DNA from 2 places in the Paenarthrobacter sp. MSM-2-10-13 genome. Region 2 is predicted to be linked to the other one. Evidence: predicted binding sites of a transcription regulator. Region 2 holds the regulator's gene; the other holds the start of a gene.

Region 1 (8,869 bases), 750 kb from region 2:
ACGCCATCGCCATGGAGTCGGCGCCAAGGCCGCAGCCCAGGTCTGCAACGTGCGAGATGCCGGCCTTCGCGAAGCGCTCGGCGTGACGGGCTGCGACGTTCAATCGCGTTGCCTGCTCCAAGCCGGCTTGGGTAAAGAGCATCTGCCGGGCAAACTCGCCGAACTTTGCCTCTGCGCGCGTCCGCAGCCTGGATTGCGTGAGGACCGCAGCTACCAGCTCCGGGGAGTGACCCGCTTTGCGGAGGTCTGCGTTGACGCTGAAGGAATCGGCCTCCCGATAGGGTCCCAGTGAGGCAAGAAGTTCCCATCCTTCAGTAGTCAGCAAGGGTGCGATCTGTTCCTGCGGTGCGTGAGGCATGGGATCAAGCCTAACGGCGCGGCGCTTGACAGCGTGACCGGCGAATCAGCCGGATAGGGTTGTTTTCATGGAAGACAACGCAGCACCGCACCCCTCCCTGACGAAGATTGCGCGCCCCGCCCTGATAGCGGGGGTCGTGATCGCGGTGGTCTGCATCGGCCTGCTGATCATTATCTTCGCGTTGGATTCCTTCAATGCGGCTACTTACTCGGTGGCCGGCAAGAGCGTCAATGACGCCACCGATGAAGCGCAGGGCATCCGCGAACTTTACAGCGGCGCCCGGACCGGTGGAATTATCACGCTGGTGATCTCCGGCATCGTGGCTATAGCCGCCGCCGTGGTGCTGTACCTGAACCGCGGCAATGCTCCGCTGGATGAGGATGACGGCGGCGAAGACTACGATCTGGACGACCTGACGGGCAGGTAAGGGACGTTCACCCATGACGAAATGCTGGCACTCACCTTGACCGAGTGCTAACGCTTACATAGAGTCTTGTTAGCACTCTCCCCCGGAGGGTGCTAACTACGCCAAGCGTTCTCCGGCACCGCGACGACGGTTGAACGCCCAGGCACCCTAGTTCTTAGTCCATGAATCAGCTCATGAAAAGGAGAGTCCGAGTGTCGGTCTCGATTAAGCCTCTTGAGGATCGTATTGTTGTTCGCCCGCTCGAAGCAGAGCAGACCACGGCTTCCGGCCTGGTCATTCCGGACTCCGCACAGGAGAAGCCGCAGGAAGGCGAAGTTGTTGCAATCGGCCCCGGCCGCTTCGATGACAACGGAAACCGCGTACCGGTTGACGTAGCTGTTGGCGACGTCGTCATCTACTCCAAGTACGGTGGAACCGAAGTCAAGACCGGCGGCAACGAGTACCTCGTTCTGTCCGCCCGCGACGTCCTTGCGATCGTCGTAAAGTAACTTCCCGGAGCCCCGCACCGCCGTCGAGTTGGAATGATTCCAGCCGCCAGCGGTGCGGGTTTTCTGTCTTGAAAGGACACAACCATGGCAAAGCAGCTTGCTTTTAACGATGCTGCCCGCCGGTCTCTTGAGGCCGGTATCGACAAGCTCGCCAACACTGTCAAGGTGACGCTTGGTCCGCGCGGCCGCAACGTCGTGCTGGACAAGAAGTGGGGCGCACCCACCATCACCAACGATGGCGTAACCATCGCCCGTGAAGTTGAGCTTGATGACCCCTACGAGAACCTTGGCGCACAGCTGGCCAAGGAAGTAGCCACCAAGACCAACGATGTTGCCGGCGACGGCACCACCACGGCCACCGTGCTGGCACAGGCCCTGGTCAAGGAAGGCCTGCGCAACGTTGCTGCCGGCGCCGCTCCTGGCGAGATCAAGCGCGGCATCGAGGTTTCCGTTGAAGCAGTCGCAGCCCGTCTCCTGGAGAATGCCCGCGAAGTTGAAGGCACCCAGGTTGCCAGCGTTGCAGCCATCTCCGCGCAGAGCGACGAGGTTGGCGAACTGCTGGCCGAAGCGTTCGGCAAGGTTGGCAAGGATGGTGTCATCACCATTGAAGAATCCTCCACCACCCAGACCGAACTGGTCCTCACCGAGGGCATGCAGTTCGACAAGGGCTACCTGTCCCCGTACTTCGTCACCGACGCTGAGCGCCAGGAAGCCGTCCTCGAGGACGCCCTCATCCTGATCAACCAGGGCAAGATTTCCTCGCTGCAGGACTTCCTGCCGCTGCTGGAGAAGGCCCTGCAGGCAAACAAGCCGCTCTTCATCATTGCTGAAGACATTGAAGGCGAAGCCCTGTCCACGCTGATCGTCAACCGCATCCGCGGCACGCTCAACGTTGTTGCCGTCAAGGCTCCGGGCTTCGGCGACCGCCGCAAGGCCATGCTCCAGGACATCGCCACGCTGACGGGCGCCCAGGTTGTTTCCCCGGACCTTGGCCTGAGCCTGGACACCGTTGGCCTCGAGGTACTCGGTACCGCACGCCGCATCACAGTCACCAAGGACAACACCACCATTGTTGATGGTGCCGGTACGGCTGAGGACGTCGCTGACCGCGTTGCACAGCTGCGCGCCGAGCTTACCCGGACGGACTCCGACTGGGACAAGGAAAAGCTGCAGGAACGCCTGGCCAAGCTGGCCGGCGGCATCGGCGTGATCAAGGTTGGCGCAGCCACCGAGGTTGAGCTGAAGGAAAAGAAGCACCGCATCGAGGACGCTGTTTCCTCCACGCGTGCAGCCCTCGAAGAAGGCATCGTTTCCGGTGGCGGTTCCGCTCTCATCCACGCCCTCAAGGCACTGGACGAGTCCCCGGCCGTCAAGGCGCTGGAGGGTGACGCAGCAGCTGCTGTGGGCATCGTCCGCCGCGCCCTGGTCCAGCCGCTGCGCTGGATCGCCCAGAACGCTGGCTTCGACGGCTTCGTTGTTGTTGCCAAGGTTTCCGAGCTGGAAGCAAACCACGGCTTCAACGCCAAGTCCGGCGAGTACGAGGACCTGATCGCCGCTGGCGTGATCGACCCCGTGAAGGTCACCCGTTCGGCTCTCCGCAACGCCGCTTCCATCGCTGCTCTGGTTCTCACCACCGAGACCCTGGTTGCCGAAAAGCCGGCTGAGGAAGAAGACGCACACGCAGGCCACCAGCACTAACGGCCTGGTTTAACAGAAGCCCCGGTCACGTTGACCGGGGCTTCTGTTGTCTGCGGCTTTCCGCGGGGCGGCTATTGTGAGCGTACGACGGCGGCGGTAACCTGACGCTACTAGGGCGGCTTGGGTGCGTCATTCGGTCTGTTCCCGGTCGCAAGGTGAGCCATGACAGTTCCGGACACAGACTTGGATTTGGGACGCTCGGCCTTCCACGAGCGCCGTTGGCGCGATGCGCTTGAGTGCCTCACCCGCGCCGATTCAGAGGGCGGACTCCCTCCGCAGGACATCGAATTGGCGGCATCTGTGGCGATGCTGCTTGGCTTGAATAGCCAAAGCATTGAGTACCTGACCCGGGCGCATGACGAATTCCTGACCATGGGAGACACTGACAGCGCCGCGAGGTGTGCGGCCTGGCTTGTTATGTTCCTGATGGACATGGGAGAGCCGGCCCGTGGAAACGGGTGGTTGTCCCGTGCCAAGCACGTGCTGGAAGGTATGTCAGGTCCCTGTGCAGCCGAGGGATACCTCATGATTCCAGCGGCCCTCGGTTTGTTGCGCAGTGGAGCCCCGGCAGCTGGACACGGTCTGTTCGCCAAAGCCTTGGAGCTGGGAACCTCCTTCCACGACAAAGACCTCCAGGCCTTGGGCCGGCTCGGTGTCGGCACCACCCGCGTTTCCCTCGGGCACGTGGAAGAAGGTTTGCAGCTTTTGGATGAAGTGATGGTCTCTGTCACCTCAGGTGAGGTCTCTCCCATCCCCGCAGGGATCATCTACTGTGCAGTCTTGGGCAGTTGTCGTCTTTCCAACGATGTGCGCCGCGCCCACGAGTGGACTGCGGCCTTGGAACGCTGGTGCGGGGATCGCCCGGACATGGTGATGTTCAGTGGACAATGCCAGGCTTACCGTGCCGAACTGTTGATACTTCACGGAGCGTGGGAAGAGGCCCTGTCGGTGGCGCGGGCCGCCGAAGGCAGGGTGCGGAAGGGCGACCCGGATGCCACGTTTGGATCCTGGTATCAACAGGGCGAAGTACTTCGCCTGCAAGGTTTCCTGGAGGAAGCGGGGAAAGCCTACGCCATAGCTGCCGGGACCGGATTCGAACCTGTTCCCGGCATCGCGCTGCTTGAGCTGGCCGAGCACAAAACGGCCCAGGCACAGGCCACCATGCGGCGGGCGATGGCAGGGGCCGACCCAGCCAATCGACGTCGCTTGCTGCCTGCCGTCGTCGAGGTTGAACTTGCCGCTGGCGACGCGGCTGCTGCCAGGCTCGCGCTGGACGAACTGTCCGAGCCTCTTCAGCAGGGCAGCCGTCCATTGGAGATGGCCCTGGTTGCCTATGCCGCTGCCCAGGTGCTGTTGGTCGAAGCCGAGCCCCAGGCCGCGCTTCGTGAGGCGAGAAGGGCGTGGCGGATCTGGTACAGCCTCGAAGCTCCCTATCAGGCCGCCCGGTGCAGGGTACTTGCGGCGCGTGCGTGTGCCCTGTTGGGCGATCCCGATTCTGCCGCCATGGAGTTCGAGGCTGCCAAAGCCGAGTTGGCAGATCTTGGGGCGATGCCGGCAGTAGCAGAGGTCCTGGAACTCACCGGCGAGAAGAACAAAGGCAGCTCACCGCTGACTGACCGCGAGGTGGAAGTGCTCCGGCTGGTGGCCGGTGGGCACTCCAACCGAACCATCGCCCGGGAGCTTTACCTCAGTGAAAAGACAGTGGCCAGGCATGTGAGCAACATTCTTTCCAAACTCGCGGTGCCGTCCAGAGCGGCCGCGACCGGCTACGCCTTTGAGCACGGCCTGATTCGCTGAAAACCACTGCGAGTGGTCAGAAATACCCATCCCGCTGGAAATGAGTGGCTCACTTGACCGATGCGGACCCAGGCGCCGCGCTCATAGCGTGGCTCCTATCAGGTCACAGCAAAGATCAGTGATCCACTGCAAGCGAGATAGGAGACGATGATGTCCGTTCACCACAATCCAGAAGTTGACACCGTCATTGTGGGTGGCGGCCAGTCCGGGCTCGCGCTCGGGTACTGGTTGGCAAGGCAGGGCAGGAACTTCCTCATCCTGGACCAGCACCAGAAACCAGGGGATGCTTGGCGTCAACGCTGGGACTCCTTGCGCCTCTTCACTCCGGCCAAGTATGACGGCCTTCCCGGCGCACCTTTCCCCGGCGACCCCTTGGCATTTCCCACCAAGGATCAGCTGGCTGACTACTTGGAAGACTATGTGCGCCGCTTTGAATTGCCTTACGTTGCCGGCGTACGCGTGGAGGACATCAGCTCTGAGGGTGAGGCTTTCGTGCTCCGGTCGGGAGACCGCGAATGGAGAAGCAGGAATGTGGTCATCGCCACAGGTGGTCACCGTATCCCCAAAGTTCCTGCCTTCGCGGGCGAACTGGATCGGAGCATCCTTCAGCTGCACTCTCAGGATTACAAAAACCCCGGTCAGTTAAAGGAAGGCCCTGTCCTGGTGGTGGGCCTGGGCAATTCCGGTGCGGAGATTGCCCTTGAAGTTGCCCGCTCCCGGCCCACACTTCTTGCTGGCAAGCCCAGCGCCGAGATGCCTATGCGGCATGGCCGTGCAGCTGCGCGTTTTGCCCTGCCGGTAGTCCGCTTCCTGGGCCTTTACGTGCTCAACCTCAATACCCCCATGGGACGAAAAGCGGCTCCCAAGTTCAAATCCATGGCGGCCCCGCTGATCCGCACCAAGAGCAAGGACCTGGCCGCTGCCGGTGTCCGCCTCCATCCCAGGTTGGCTGGTGTGCAGGACGGACTCCCGGTACTGGAAGATGGGACGCAGGTGGAGGCCGCGAACGTCATATGGTGCACTGGCTATCACGAGGATTACTCATGGGTGAACCTGCCGGCATTCGACAGTCACGGGGAACCGCAGCAGACCAGGGGAGTGGCAGACAGCGTCCCGGGCCTGTACTTCCTTGGCCAGGAGTTCCTGTTCGCGGCAGCCTCGGCAACGCTGCCCGGTGCCTGCCGGGACGCCCGATACCTCGCCGGGCGGGTCACGGCGCCGCGTTCCAGCGGCCTCGTCAACGTGTAATAGCTCACGTCGTAGTGGGTTGTGCCGGGCGTCAAGGTTGAGGAGCGCCAGGAGTATCAGCACAGGTCACGCACAGGTTTGGGTGGCAGAATGTATGGCTGGACCTGTGCTGATGGGGCATCGAATGGCGGCCGGGAACACTCTCCCACATGGGTTGCGTGACTGAAAACGCGTAATATTGATGCTTTGTGCCACAGCTTTGAGGAACTGCCTACCGTGACGACGCCAACGATTCCAGCCCCTGCCCACCACGGTAGGCGGGCTTCCGGACCCGTTGCGAAATCCAAATTCCGACCCGAAATCCAAGGCCTTCGGTCCTTGGCTGTCCTTATGGTGGTGAGCTACCACATCTGGATCGGCAGGGTCTCCGGCGGCGTTGATGTCTTCCTTTTGATCTCCGCATTCCTTATGACTCTCCAGTTCACGGGCCGGTACAAACAAGGCCGTCCCATGGACCTCGTGCGGCACTGGCTGCACTTGTTCAGACGGCTGCTACCCGCCGTGGTCGTGGTTCTTGTGTCAACTCTGGCAGCAACCTTTATTTTCCTGCCGGCCACGCGATGGTTCGAGATTGTCCAGCAAACCTGGGCGTCGCTGTTCTACTTCGAAAACCGGCTGCTGCAGGATCTGGCCGTGGACTATTACGCCACTGACCACAGCATGGCCAGCCCTGTGCAGCACTTCTGGTCGCTGTCCATCCAGGGTCAGGTATTCATTCTGTGGCCCGTCATTTTCGCCACTGCAGCGCTGGTGTGCCGACGCTTCGCCCTGCGATACCGGGCCACGTTGGTGTACGTCTTTGCCATCATCTTCCTGGTCTCGTTTGTCTACTCCATCATTTTCACGGCCAGCAATCAGGCAGTGGCATACTTCGATACCTTTGCCCGTTTGTGGGAGTTCGCCCTGGGCACGTTGGTGGCGTTGATTCTTCCCGCCCTGAACTTTTCCAAACCTGTCCGTATTGTCATGGGCTGGGTTGGTGTGGTGGCGATGCTCACGTGCGGCATCCTGCTGCAAGTACAAACGGCCTTCCCCGGATTCGTCGCATTGTGGCCAACACTGGCTGCGGTGGCCGTTATTGCGGCCGGACAGACCGGAAGCCGTTTCGGTGTGGACCGGATACTGAGTTCCAAATTCCTGGTACGGCTCGGTGACAATTCGTATGCGCTCTACCTCTGGCACTGGCCCATCCTGGTGATTGCTTTGGCCTGGAGCGGAAAGGATCACGCTGGCTGGCTGTCCGGCACGGCAATCGTGGCGTTGTCGCTCATCCTGGCTTTCCTCACCACCAAATTCGTGGAGAAGCCGTTCCGCGAATGGAAATGGCCCGAGGTAAAGAGGCGCCGCTCGGTCATCGCGATCGTGGCCTGCCTGGCCGTGGTGTCCGCACCCCTGATGGCATTCCAATACCGCCTGGACCTGGACCAGCAAGCTGCGGAGGCGCGGATGGTCTTTGATAACCCCGGCGCGAAGGCCCTCCTGCCCGGCTACGTCAATGAAGCGGCTCCGAATGCGCTCACTCAACCCACCGCTGAAAGGATTGGGCGTGACTGGGCCAATCTGCCCAACGGATGCTCCGGTGACACGAAACCCGAATCACAGCTGCTGCAGGACAACTGCAAGCAGAACGGCGTGGGAGATGATGCCACCAAGACGGTCCTTGTTGTAGGCAACTCCCACTCCCAGCAATGGCTTGCTGCCATGGAAGTGCTGGCGGAGCAGCACCATTGGCGCCTCTACTCCTTGCTGTACGGGGCGTGTCCCTTTATGACTGAAGATCCCGAGTCCGAGCCGGGCTGCAACAAGTTCAACAGTGAAGTGCGCAGCCATATCCGGGAACATGCGCCGGACGCCCTTTTCATGGTGGGTACGGCGGCTGTTTCCTCCTTGCCCGATGAAAGACTGACACACGGATTCGAGGATCTCATTCCCGAGGTCACGGGGCTGGGCATCCATGTAGTGGCGGTGCGTGACAATCCGCGGTTTACCTACAGCCTGACGGATTGCACCCTTTCCAAGGGGGTGGACAGCCCGGATTGCCGCCCGCTCAAAGCTGACGTCCTGGCCGAACCCAGCCCCTTTGATGCGGTGACTGGCAAGTACCAGAACCTTTCCTTGCTGGATATGTCCGACCTGATGTGCCAAGGACTCTATTGCCCGCCGATCATCGGTAATACGTTCGTCTACCTGGATGACAACCACCTGACCAAAACCTACGTCAAGAGCATGGCAGGCATGTTGGATGAAAGGTGGTTTACCGCGACAGGGTGGCAGCGATGATGGAGAAGAAGGCCGCCGCACCGGCCACTCCCGCAGAAAAGCCCGCGACCCGGGCCAAACCAGGCTTCCGGCCCGAAGTCCAGGGGCTGCGTGCACTGGCTGTGCTGATGGTTGCGGCTTACCATATCTGGCTCGGTAAGGTTTCCGGCGGCGTGGACGTCTTCCTGCTGATTTCGGCTTTCCTTCTGACATTGTCCTTCACACGCAAGCTCGAAAGTCGCACGCCACTAAGGCTTGTGCGGCACTGGCTGCACGTGTTCAAGCGTCTGCTGCCCGCTGTCGTCGTTGTCCTGCTGGCGATCCTCGTCGGCACCTGGGCATTGATCCCGCAAAGCAGGTGGCCGGATGTCCTCACCGAGGCGTGGGCATCGCTGATGTATCGCCAAAACTGGCAGCTTGCCGCTTTCGCGGTTGACTACTACGCCCAGCAGCACGTGGACGCCAGCCCGCTCCAACATTTTTGGTCGTTATCCGTCCAAGGCCAGGTGTTTATTCTGTGGCCTTTGATTTTCGCCGGGGTCGGCCTTGCCCAGCCGCTGCTGGCCAGGCTGTTCCCGCAGCGGAAGGCCGTGG
Region 2 (8,869 bases):
CGACCTCCCCGGCCCCGTGGGCGATCCCAATGCTCCGGCCCGTGCCATGATCTTCGATTCTGTGTATGACACTTACCGCGGCGTCATTACCTACGTCCGAGTGGTGGACGGCATGCTGCATCCCCGCGAACGCATCCAGATGATGTCCACCCGGGCTACTCACGAACTCCTGGAAATTGGTGTCAGCTCCCCGGAGCCCACACCTTCCAAAGGCCTGGGTGTGGGGGAAGTGGGATACCTGATTACCGGTGTAAAGGACGTCCGCCAGTCCAAGGTGGGCGATACTGTCACCAACCTCGCCAAGCCCGCGTCGGAGTCGCTGAGCGGTTACGCTGACGCCAAGCCGATGGTCTTCTCCGGTCTTTACCCCTTGGACGGTACGGACTACCCGGTCCTGCGTGACGCTCTTGAAAAGCTGATGCTTAACGACGCTGCGCTTGTCTATGAGCCTGAGACGTCCGCTGCACTGGGCTTCGGCTTCCGCGTTGGATTCCTGGGCCTTCTGCACCTCGAAATCACGCGTGATCGACTCGAACGCGAGTACAACCTGGACCTTATCTCCACTGCACCCAACGTGGAGTATGAGGTAACGCTTGAGGACAAGAAGGTCATCCACGTCACCAACCCGAGCGAATACCCCACCGGTAAGATCTCCGAGGTCCGGGAGCCCATGGTGTCCGCCACCATCCTCGCACCTAACGAGTTTGTCGGTTCCATCATGGAACTGTGCCAAAGCCGCCGTGGCCAGATGCGAGGCATGGACTATTTGTCCGAGGACCGCGTTGAACTCCGCTACTGGATCCCGCTGGCGGAGATCGTCTTCGACTTCTTCGACCTCCTGAAGTCCAAGACGCGCGGTTACGCCTCACTGGACTGGAAGGCTGACGGCGAGCAGGTGGCCGATCTGGTCAAGGTCGACATCCTGCTGCAGGGTGAACAAGTTGATGCCTTCAGCGCCATCACCCACCGCGATAAGGCCTACGCCTACGGCGTGATGATGACCGGCAAGCTCCGTGAGCTGATTCCCCGGCAGCAATTCGAAGTGCCCATCCAGGCCGCCATCGGATCCCGCATCATTGCCCGCGAGAGCATCCGGGCCATCCGTAAGGATGTTCTTGCCAAGTGCTACGGCGGTGACATCACCCGTAAGCGCAAGCTGCTCGAGAAGCAGAAAGAGGGCAAGAAGCGCATGAAGATGGTCGGTCGCGTGGAGGTGCCCCAGGAGGCATTCATCGCAGCCCTGACCACCGATGAGTCCAAGGACAAGGCCAAGAAGTAAATGCCCAGCGTCCTCCCTTTGGGCGACCCGGCACCTGCGGATGGCATCTTGCCTCCGCAGGTGTTGGCCGGCGTCGAGCACCGCAAGTTCGGGCTCTATGTCCACATACCGTTCTGCGCCGTGCGCTGTGGCTACTGTGATTTCAACACTTACACTGCCACCGAACTCGGTGGCGGCGCCTCCCAGGACGCGTACGCCGCTACGGCGGTCTCTGAACTGGACTTCGCCTTTCTGGCACTGGACGCCTCGGGGTTACCCCGTCGTCCCCTCAGTACTGTTTTCTTTGGGGGTGGCACGCCCACCCTTCTCCCGGCAGAGGACCTGGCCCGGATCCTTAGGGCCGCCATCGGCCATTGGGGGCTGGAACCCGGCGCCGAGGTAACTACCGAAGCCAACCCGGATTCAGTAACTCCTGAATCCCTGAAGCTTCTGGCCGACGCGGGCTTCACCAGGGTCTCCTTCGGCATGCAGTCAGCCGTACCGCACGTGCTCAAGGTCCTGGACCGCACCCACACACCGAGCCGGGTGCCTCTTGTTGTGCAGTGGGCGCGGGAAGCCGGCCTCTCCGTAAGCCTGGACCTTATCTACGGCACCCCTGGAGAGTCCATGGCTGACTGGCAGCTGTCACTCGAAACCGCTTTGTCGTACCAGCCCGACCACATCAGTGCCTACGCTCTGATCGTTGAGGATGGCACTAAGCTGGCCGCCCAGATACGCCGGGGCGAGGTGCCCGGGATTGATGACGACGACCACGCCTCCAAATACGAGCTTGCCGACAAAATGATCTCCGAAGCGGGCTTGCACTGGTACGAGGTCAGCAACTGGTCGCGGACGCCGGACCAGGCTTGCCGGCACAATCTTGCCTACTGGCGGGGAGATGACTGGTGGGGCATCGGTCCAGGCGCCCACTCCCACGTGGGGGGTGTCCGGTGGTGGAACGTCAAGCACCCCACGGCGTACGCCTCGAGGCTCGGGAGCGCTAGCTCTCCGGCTGCCGGGCGGGAAACCCTCGACGCCGATACCCGGGAAGTCGAACGCATCATGCTGGAGGCACGGCTCGGCACAGGGTTGTCCGTAGATGCCTTGGACGCGATCGGACGGCACGCGATGGCCGGGCTTATTGCCGACGAATTGGTGGACCCTGTTCAGGCGTTCAAGGGCCGTTTGGTCCTTACGCTGAAGGGTCGTCTCCTGGCTGACGCCGTAGTTCGAAGGATCCTGCCCGACTGACCCGCGGGCTCATGCCCGTCGGAGCAAGCAGTCCTGGACGAGCGAAGGTGAGCTACTTAATCCAGCGCAGGTTGACCTTGTAACGGTGAGGCTGCCCGTGGTTTACCCTGATGCCCGCCGATACGGAGAAACACGTCAGGGCAACCCAGATCGCGGTGGCGATGACGGCGAAGATGTTGCCGACCACAGGAAGCAGGACCAAAATGTTGGCCAGAACTGCTGCGATGGTGGGAGGCAGCGTGAAGTTCAGCGCTTCTTTGGATTCCTGTGCGGTGAACGGTCCACGATCCCGGAAAATCAGGTAGATCAGAAGGGACGGCAGGCATCCCAGGATGCCGCCAAAGTGGGCCAGAGTAGCCCATTGCCTGTCCTCGCTGGCTGTCAACGGGAGTGCGTTGGCAGGCGCGCCATGGTACTGGGGCCGGCCTGCGGCGCTGCCCGGTTCTTCAGGAGCGTTATCTGCCACGTTGTCTTCCCTTTGCTTTAAAGATGCTGCGTTGTTGCTGTCCCAGAATACCGGCACCGACGCACTTGCCGGGACCAACGCCCCGTTGACACGGTAGTTGCTGATACCTGAAGGACTCCACCTCAAGGAACCGTCAAAAAATCGATGACTTCTTCCACCCGTCCCAAGAGCGATGGCTCAAGGTCGGCATAGGTGCGGACTGCGCCCAGAAGGCGTTGCCAGCCCAAGCCTATGTCCTCAGGGGTCTCATGAGGCCAGCCGAACGCGCTGAGGATTCCGGTCTTCCAATCGATCCCGCGGGGTACGGAGGGCCAGGCCTCAATGCCCAGGACCTTGGGCCTGATCGCCTGCCAGACATCCACGTAGGGGTGTCCAACAATGAGGACGTTTCCCGCAGCCCCCGGGACCGTCATGGCCTCGGCGGCAATTCGGGACTCTTTGGACCCGGGCACAAGGTGGTCCACGAGGATTCCAAGCCGGCGGCCTGAGCCGGGATTGAAGTCGGCGATGGCGGACTTCAGGTCATCAACGCCGTGCAATGGCTCCACCACGATGCCCTCCACCCGGAGATCATCACCCCAGACCTTCTCCACCAGTTCGGCGTCGTGCTTTCCTTCCACCCAAATGCGGCTGGCCTTGGCTACCTGTGCCCGTTGCCCCTGGACCCTGACGGAACCCGAGGCCGTCCGGCCGGACGGAACCCCGGATGCAGCGGTGCGGGGGGCGGGAGGCATCAAGCGGATAGCCTGACCTTCGAGCAGGAAGCCAAAACCCAGCTGGAACGATTTGGTCTTTCCACGCCGGTCTTCCAAGGAGACCACGTGCATTCCGCCCGACTTCTCAATGCGGGTCACCTCACCCACCCAGCCCGACTGCACGTCCTCGAGGACCATTCCCCGCTGCACGGCTACTTCCGGCAGCTTCTGTTTGGCCGGAGCGGACAGATCCTGCGGGCCCCAATTGTTCAAAGCCAAGGGATTCCTACCTTTGTGCTGGTTTACGGTGCGGGCCGAAGCCGCCCGCGGCAGGTTTCAATGCTAACAACGGGGTGGCTCATACTAGACTTGTTAGCACTTGGGCATGTTGAGTGCTAAGTGTGGAGGTCTGAGCGGGATCCCGCGTTGACCGGTCGGAAGAACCATGGCAGTCGTCAGGAGGTGGAGCCTTGAGTGAGCCGCGCAAGCTCGAAGTGCTGCGTGCCATCGTTGAGGATTACGTGCATTCCAGGGAACCTGTCGGGTCCAAGGCCCTCGTGGAGCGGCATCATCTTGGCGTTTCCAGCGCTACCATCAGGAATGACATGGCGGTTTTGGAAGAGGAAGGCCTGATTGCGGCGCCTCACACCAGTGCCGGGCGAATTCCCACCGACAAGGGCTATCGCCTTTTCGTTGACCGCATATCGCAGGTCAAACCGCTCTCAGCGGCCGAGCGCAGGGCCATCCATTCTTTGCTCGAAGGCCCCGATGATGTCGACGACATCTTGGAGCGCACCGTAAGGCTTCTGTCACAGCTGACCAACCAGGTGGCCGTTGTGCAGTACCCGCATTCGAACCGCGCGCTTGTTCGCCACGTGGAGTTTGTCCTCTTGGCTCCTCAACAGGTCCTCGTGGTCCTGATTGCGGACACCGGCAGCGTGGGGCAGAAGGTCATCGACGCCGGCTCCGATGTGAGCAATGAGGCCCTGATGCTCCTGAGGTCCCGGTTCCTGGGCAACATTGCCGGCACACAGCTGGCGCTTTTGCCTCAAGTGCTTCCTTCTGTCGTTGCGCTGTGTCCGCCGGAGCTGCGCAGTCTGGCGCAGACGTTGGCCCAGGGCCTTCAATCGTTGAGCGACACCAGCCGCGAAGAGCGCATCCTGATGGCTGGAACGGCAAACCTGGCCCGCTCCAACGTTGACTTCCCCCTGAGCATAGGCCCTGTGCTGGAGGCACTCGAGGAACAAGTTGTCATGCTCCGGTTGTTATCTGACATGGGGGATGATCCCCGCGGCGTTACCGTGAGCATTGGACGCGAGAATCCCTACGATGGCTTGGCGGAGGCCTCGGTCGTAGCTACGGGCTATGGCTCCGGTGCCAAGGTGGGGATTCTTGGTCCCACACGCATGGACTATCCCACCACCATGGCAGCAGTACGAGCCGTGGCCCGTTACCTTTCCCGCATTCTCGGCGGCTAAACACCGGTCCGAGGAAACATCCGTAGTACAACAAGGAAGAGATACCGACTTTGAGCAGCCACTATGACGTTTTGGGAGTCTCGCCGGAAGCCACCGGGGAAGAGATCAAAAAGGCGTACCGCAAGTTGGCGCGGAAACTGCACCCCGACGTAAACCCCGGTGAAGATGTCGCGGAACAGTTCAAGGCCGTGACCCACGCCTACGAGGTGTTGTCCGATCCCCAAAAGCGCCGGGTCTATGATGCCACCGGCAATGAAAACGGCACTGACAACGGTTTCGGTGGCGGCTACGCCGGCCAGGGTTTTGCCTTCCAGGACATCTTCGACACCTTCTTTGGTGGCGGCGGTCAGGGCGGACCGGCCTCCCGGGTCCGGCGGGGCCAGGACGCGCTCATCAGCGTCCGCATCGATTTGAAGGATGCCGTCTTCGGCGTCAACAAGAAGCTTGAAGTGGATACCGCCGTGATCTGCCCCACGTGCGATGGCAGTTGCTGCCGCCCGGGCACCCACCCGGAACGCTGCGACATCTGCGGTGGCAGCGGCCAGGTCCAACGGGCGGTTCGTTCCATCCTGGGCCAGGTCATGACTGCCGCCCCTTGCGGTTCGTGTGAAGGCTTCGGCACAGTCATTAAGGACCCTTGCAACGAGTGCAATGGACAGGGCCGCATCCGCAGTCGTCGTTCCCTCACCATCAAGGTTCCGGCCGGTGTCGCCACTGGTACACGCATCCAGCTGTCCGGGCAGGGTGAAGCGGGACCCGCTGGAGGCCCCGCCGGCGATCTCTATGTGGAGATCCGGGTCAACAACGACTCCATGTTCATGCGTGAAGGCGACGACCTCCACGCCACGCTGAGTGTGCCCATGACCGCGGCGGCACTGGGCACGGAGCTGCAGTTGGACACCTTCGACGGCGCACAGCACTTGGACGTGAAGGCCGGTACCCAATCCGGAGAAATCATTACCCTGCGCGGCTTGGGTGTTACGCACCTCCGGGGTTATGGACGCGGCGACCTCAAGGTGCACTTGCACGTGGAGACCCCGACCAAGCTCGACCCGGCCCAGGAGGAACTCCTGCAGCAGCTCGCCAAATTGCGCGGTGAGCAGTTCACCGAAGGAAAGCTGGTGGCAAGCGGCGGAATGTTCGCGAAGCTTCGGGACAAGCTCGGTAACCTGTAGCGGTGAGCAATCCGGTTTTCTTTACACCGGCGGGAAGCCTTAACCAGCTGATCCCCGGGTCCACATTTGTGTTGGAAGGTGCTGAGGCGCGCCATGCCGTCACGGTCAAGCGACTGGCCGTGGGTGAGCCCGTGGACATAGCCGACGGTTCGGGCATGCGGTTGACTGGCGCCGTGGTTGACGCCGGTTCCAGCACCCTCACAGTGAAGGCATCCGAGGTGGTCCTCGAGGACCAGCCTGAGGTCCGGCTGGTGCTGGTTCAGGCACTTGCCAAGGGCGATCGGGACGAACTCGCCATCGAGACTGCCACGGAACTCGGAATAGACGCCGTCATTCCGTGGCAGTCCGAGCGGGCGATCGTGCGTTGGAAAGGCGAACGGGCCGCCAAGGCGCACGCGAAGTGGCAGTCCGTGGTCACGGCGGCAGCCAAGCAGGCGCGGCGTGCTTGGATTCCTGAGGTACGGTCCATGATGGACACTGCCGCTTTGGCGAAGGCCGTCGCGGCCGCTGATGTGGCCATCATCCTGCATGAAGACGCCAAGAACCCCCTGCGGACCGTCCTTGAAGAGTCGGTTGCGGTCCGGACTGGAGATGATGGGACCCCTCGCGAGGTCCTCTTGATTGTCGGACCGGAGGGTGGCATCTCACCACGAGAGGTAACGCGGCTCAGTGACGCCGGTGCCGTCACGGCACTTCTGGGTCACCACGTGTTGAGGTCCTCGACGGCGGGACCCGCCGCCGTCGTTCTTGCAAGTGACGTCCTGGGCCGCTGGTAGCCGCCCCGCAGCTAACCGACGTTGAACAGGCGGGTGTCGGTGCTCGTTTCGATGGTTGCGCCGGCCTCATCCACTTGTGAAACCCGCAGCTCATATTTGCCGGCCTTCAATGTGGCACTGAAGGTGAAGGCTCCGTATTGACCAGGCTCACCGGTTGCTTGCGTTCTCCCGGTGAGCAGGCTGCTCTTTTCGCCCTTGCCATTTTCCTGCAGGATCTGCCAGCTGACCGGCTTTGAACTGTCGGTGCTGCGGCCATTGAACTTGACCACTCCGGTAGGCAGTGTTGTTTCCTCTTGCGGATCGATGATCCACAGAGGTGCCACCAAGGATGCGTTCCGTTCCATGGGTTGGCCGAGCTTTACCTCCCCAAACGCCATGTAGTCCGTGTGTCCGTCAACCAGGATGACAACCTGGATCTGCTGGCCGGAGTTGATGAGTCCCGAGGACGAGGCTGCCGCCGTCGCCGTATAGACCAATTGCTGGACAGCGCGCTGCGCCATTCCGGCGTCGAGGTTTGAGTTGAAGGCATCCCGCGAGATATCTACGGTGATGACGTTCTTGCCGGAGATGGAGGTGGCCAGGCTTTCGGGGGCCTGCCAGGGGGTGAAGAAGTCGTGGTCCAGGGGTTTTTCGGACATCATGATCCGGAGTGCGGTGGTCACGGGGTTTCCGTCGCTGGAGATATCCCTGAACTCACGGTAGAGATAAACCTGTTCCTTGCTGCGTCCAATCCAGTAAACCGGGATCTTCGTGGAAGCCTGCGTAGTTTCCAGCGGTGCCTGGCTGGCTGGCGCGTCGTTAACGCTGACGGATGGCGAACTCGTGCCGGTTTGGGAATCGCCCCCGTTGGCTATGCAACCAGTGAGCAACAGGACAGCAAGCATCGCCGGCACAGCGATAACGGATTTTGTCCGTCTGCGCGCGCCATCTCCAATGCTTCCTGGCTCCGAAATGGGTGTCCTGCCTAACCTTGTGTCTCATGGCGGCCCCAGCCGCCGATTCCCAGCCAACGGAGCCGGGCCGCAGGGTGCTTGGATGCCACCCGCTATGCCAGCTTGGCACATCGTCGACGGCGGTCGGCCGGGATTGCGCGGATCAGCGCCAACTGAAACATGATTGATACCCGCTTGATGCCGAGTTGAGACAAAATGTACGCCATGACGGCAGGCGCCGGATGATGCCGATGGTTTCGGTTCATCGCAGGCCGGGCTGGCGTAGGATTGAAGACATTCCGGCATCCGGACGTGCCCCATACAGCGGCCACGAATGCCGAATCGATGGCAGGTAACACGACCAACCGGAGGAGAAAAGGCCTAAGGCCAACACTATGAGTGAATCTTTGAACGGGCGGCTTAGGACCGGAAACGGCAACCAGCCGCCCACCGAGTTCCCGCACACACTACCGGGTACGCGCACGGAAGTTGTCACGTTCGACAACTCCGACCAGATGGTTCACTCGTTGGGCAGCCACGACGAAGCCTTGCGGTACATCGAGGAACAGTTCCAGGACGTCAATTTCCATGTCCGTGGCAACGAGCTCTCCATGACAGGCCCTTCCACCGTCATTCCACGCGTTATGCGTCTGTTGGAGGAAGTCCGTGGGCTCGTGGCGAAGGGGACCGTGGTGACTCCGGACATCCTTCAGCAGCTCGTGTCCCTTCTGAGGGCCCAGTCCGTGCAGAATCCTGCCGATGTGCTGACCCACAACATCCTCTCAAGCCGCGGTAAGACGATCCGGCCCAAGACGCTGAATCAGAAGAATTACGTTGA

Evidence for each region. Region 2 encodes HrcA, which represses chaperone genes, less so after heat shock. Its sites were predicted from a motif close to TTNGCACTCGNNNNNNNCGAGTGCNAA; they were not measured.
Region 1: groES (co-chaperone GroES) is a predicted target of HrcA. The motif match lies at 810-836, and genes of this name have one in related genera.

What each region holds. Positions count from the first base shown of each region.
Region 1 covers NZ_JAAOXO010000001.1:230,063-238,931, forward strand. The annotation lists gene HAV21_RS01135 (class I SAM-dependent methyltransferase) at 1-358, opposite strand, end outside; gene HAV21_RS01140 (hypothetical protein) at 426-785, shown strand; gene groES (co-chaperone GroES) at 977-1,273, shown strand; gene groL (chaperonin GroEL) at 1,358-2,971, shown strand; gene HAV21_RS01155 (response regulator transcription factor) at 3,134-4,768, shown strand; gene HAV21_RS01160 (NAD(P)-binding domain-containing protein) at 4,919-6,016, shown strand; gene HAV21_RS01165 (acyltransferase family protein) at 6,233-8,296, shown strand; gene HAV21_RS01170 (acyltransferase family protein) at 8,293-8,869, shown strand, end outside.
Region 2 covers NZ_JAAOXO010000001.1:976,715-985,583, forward strand. The annotation lists gene lepA (translation elongation factor 4) at 1-1,279, shown strand, start outside; gene hemW (radical SAM family heme chaperone HemW) at 1,280-2,509, shown strand; gene HAV21_RS04670 (DUF4870 domain-containing protein) at 2,562-2,975, opposite strand; gene HAV21_RS04675 (DUF3097 domain-containing protein) at 3,098-3,949, opposite strand; gene hrcA (heat-inducible transcriptional repressor HrcA) at 4,141-5,148, shown strand; gene dnaJ (molecular chaperone DnaJ) at 5,199-6,323, shown strand; gene HAV21_RS04690 (16S rRNA (uracil(1498)-N(3))-methyltransferase) at 6,326-7,099, shown strand; gene HAV21_RS04695 (GerMN domain-containing protein) at 7,111-7,983, opposite strand; gene HAV21_RS04700 (PhoH family protein) at 8,427-8,869, shown strand, end outside.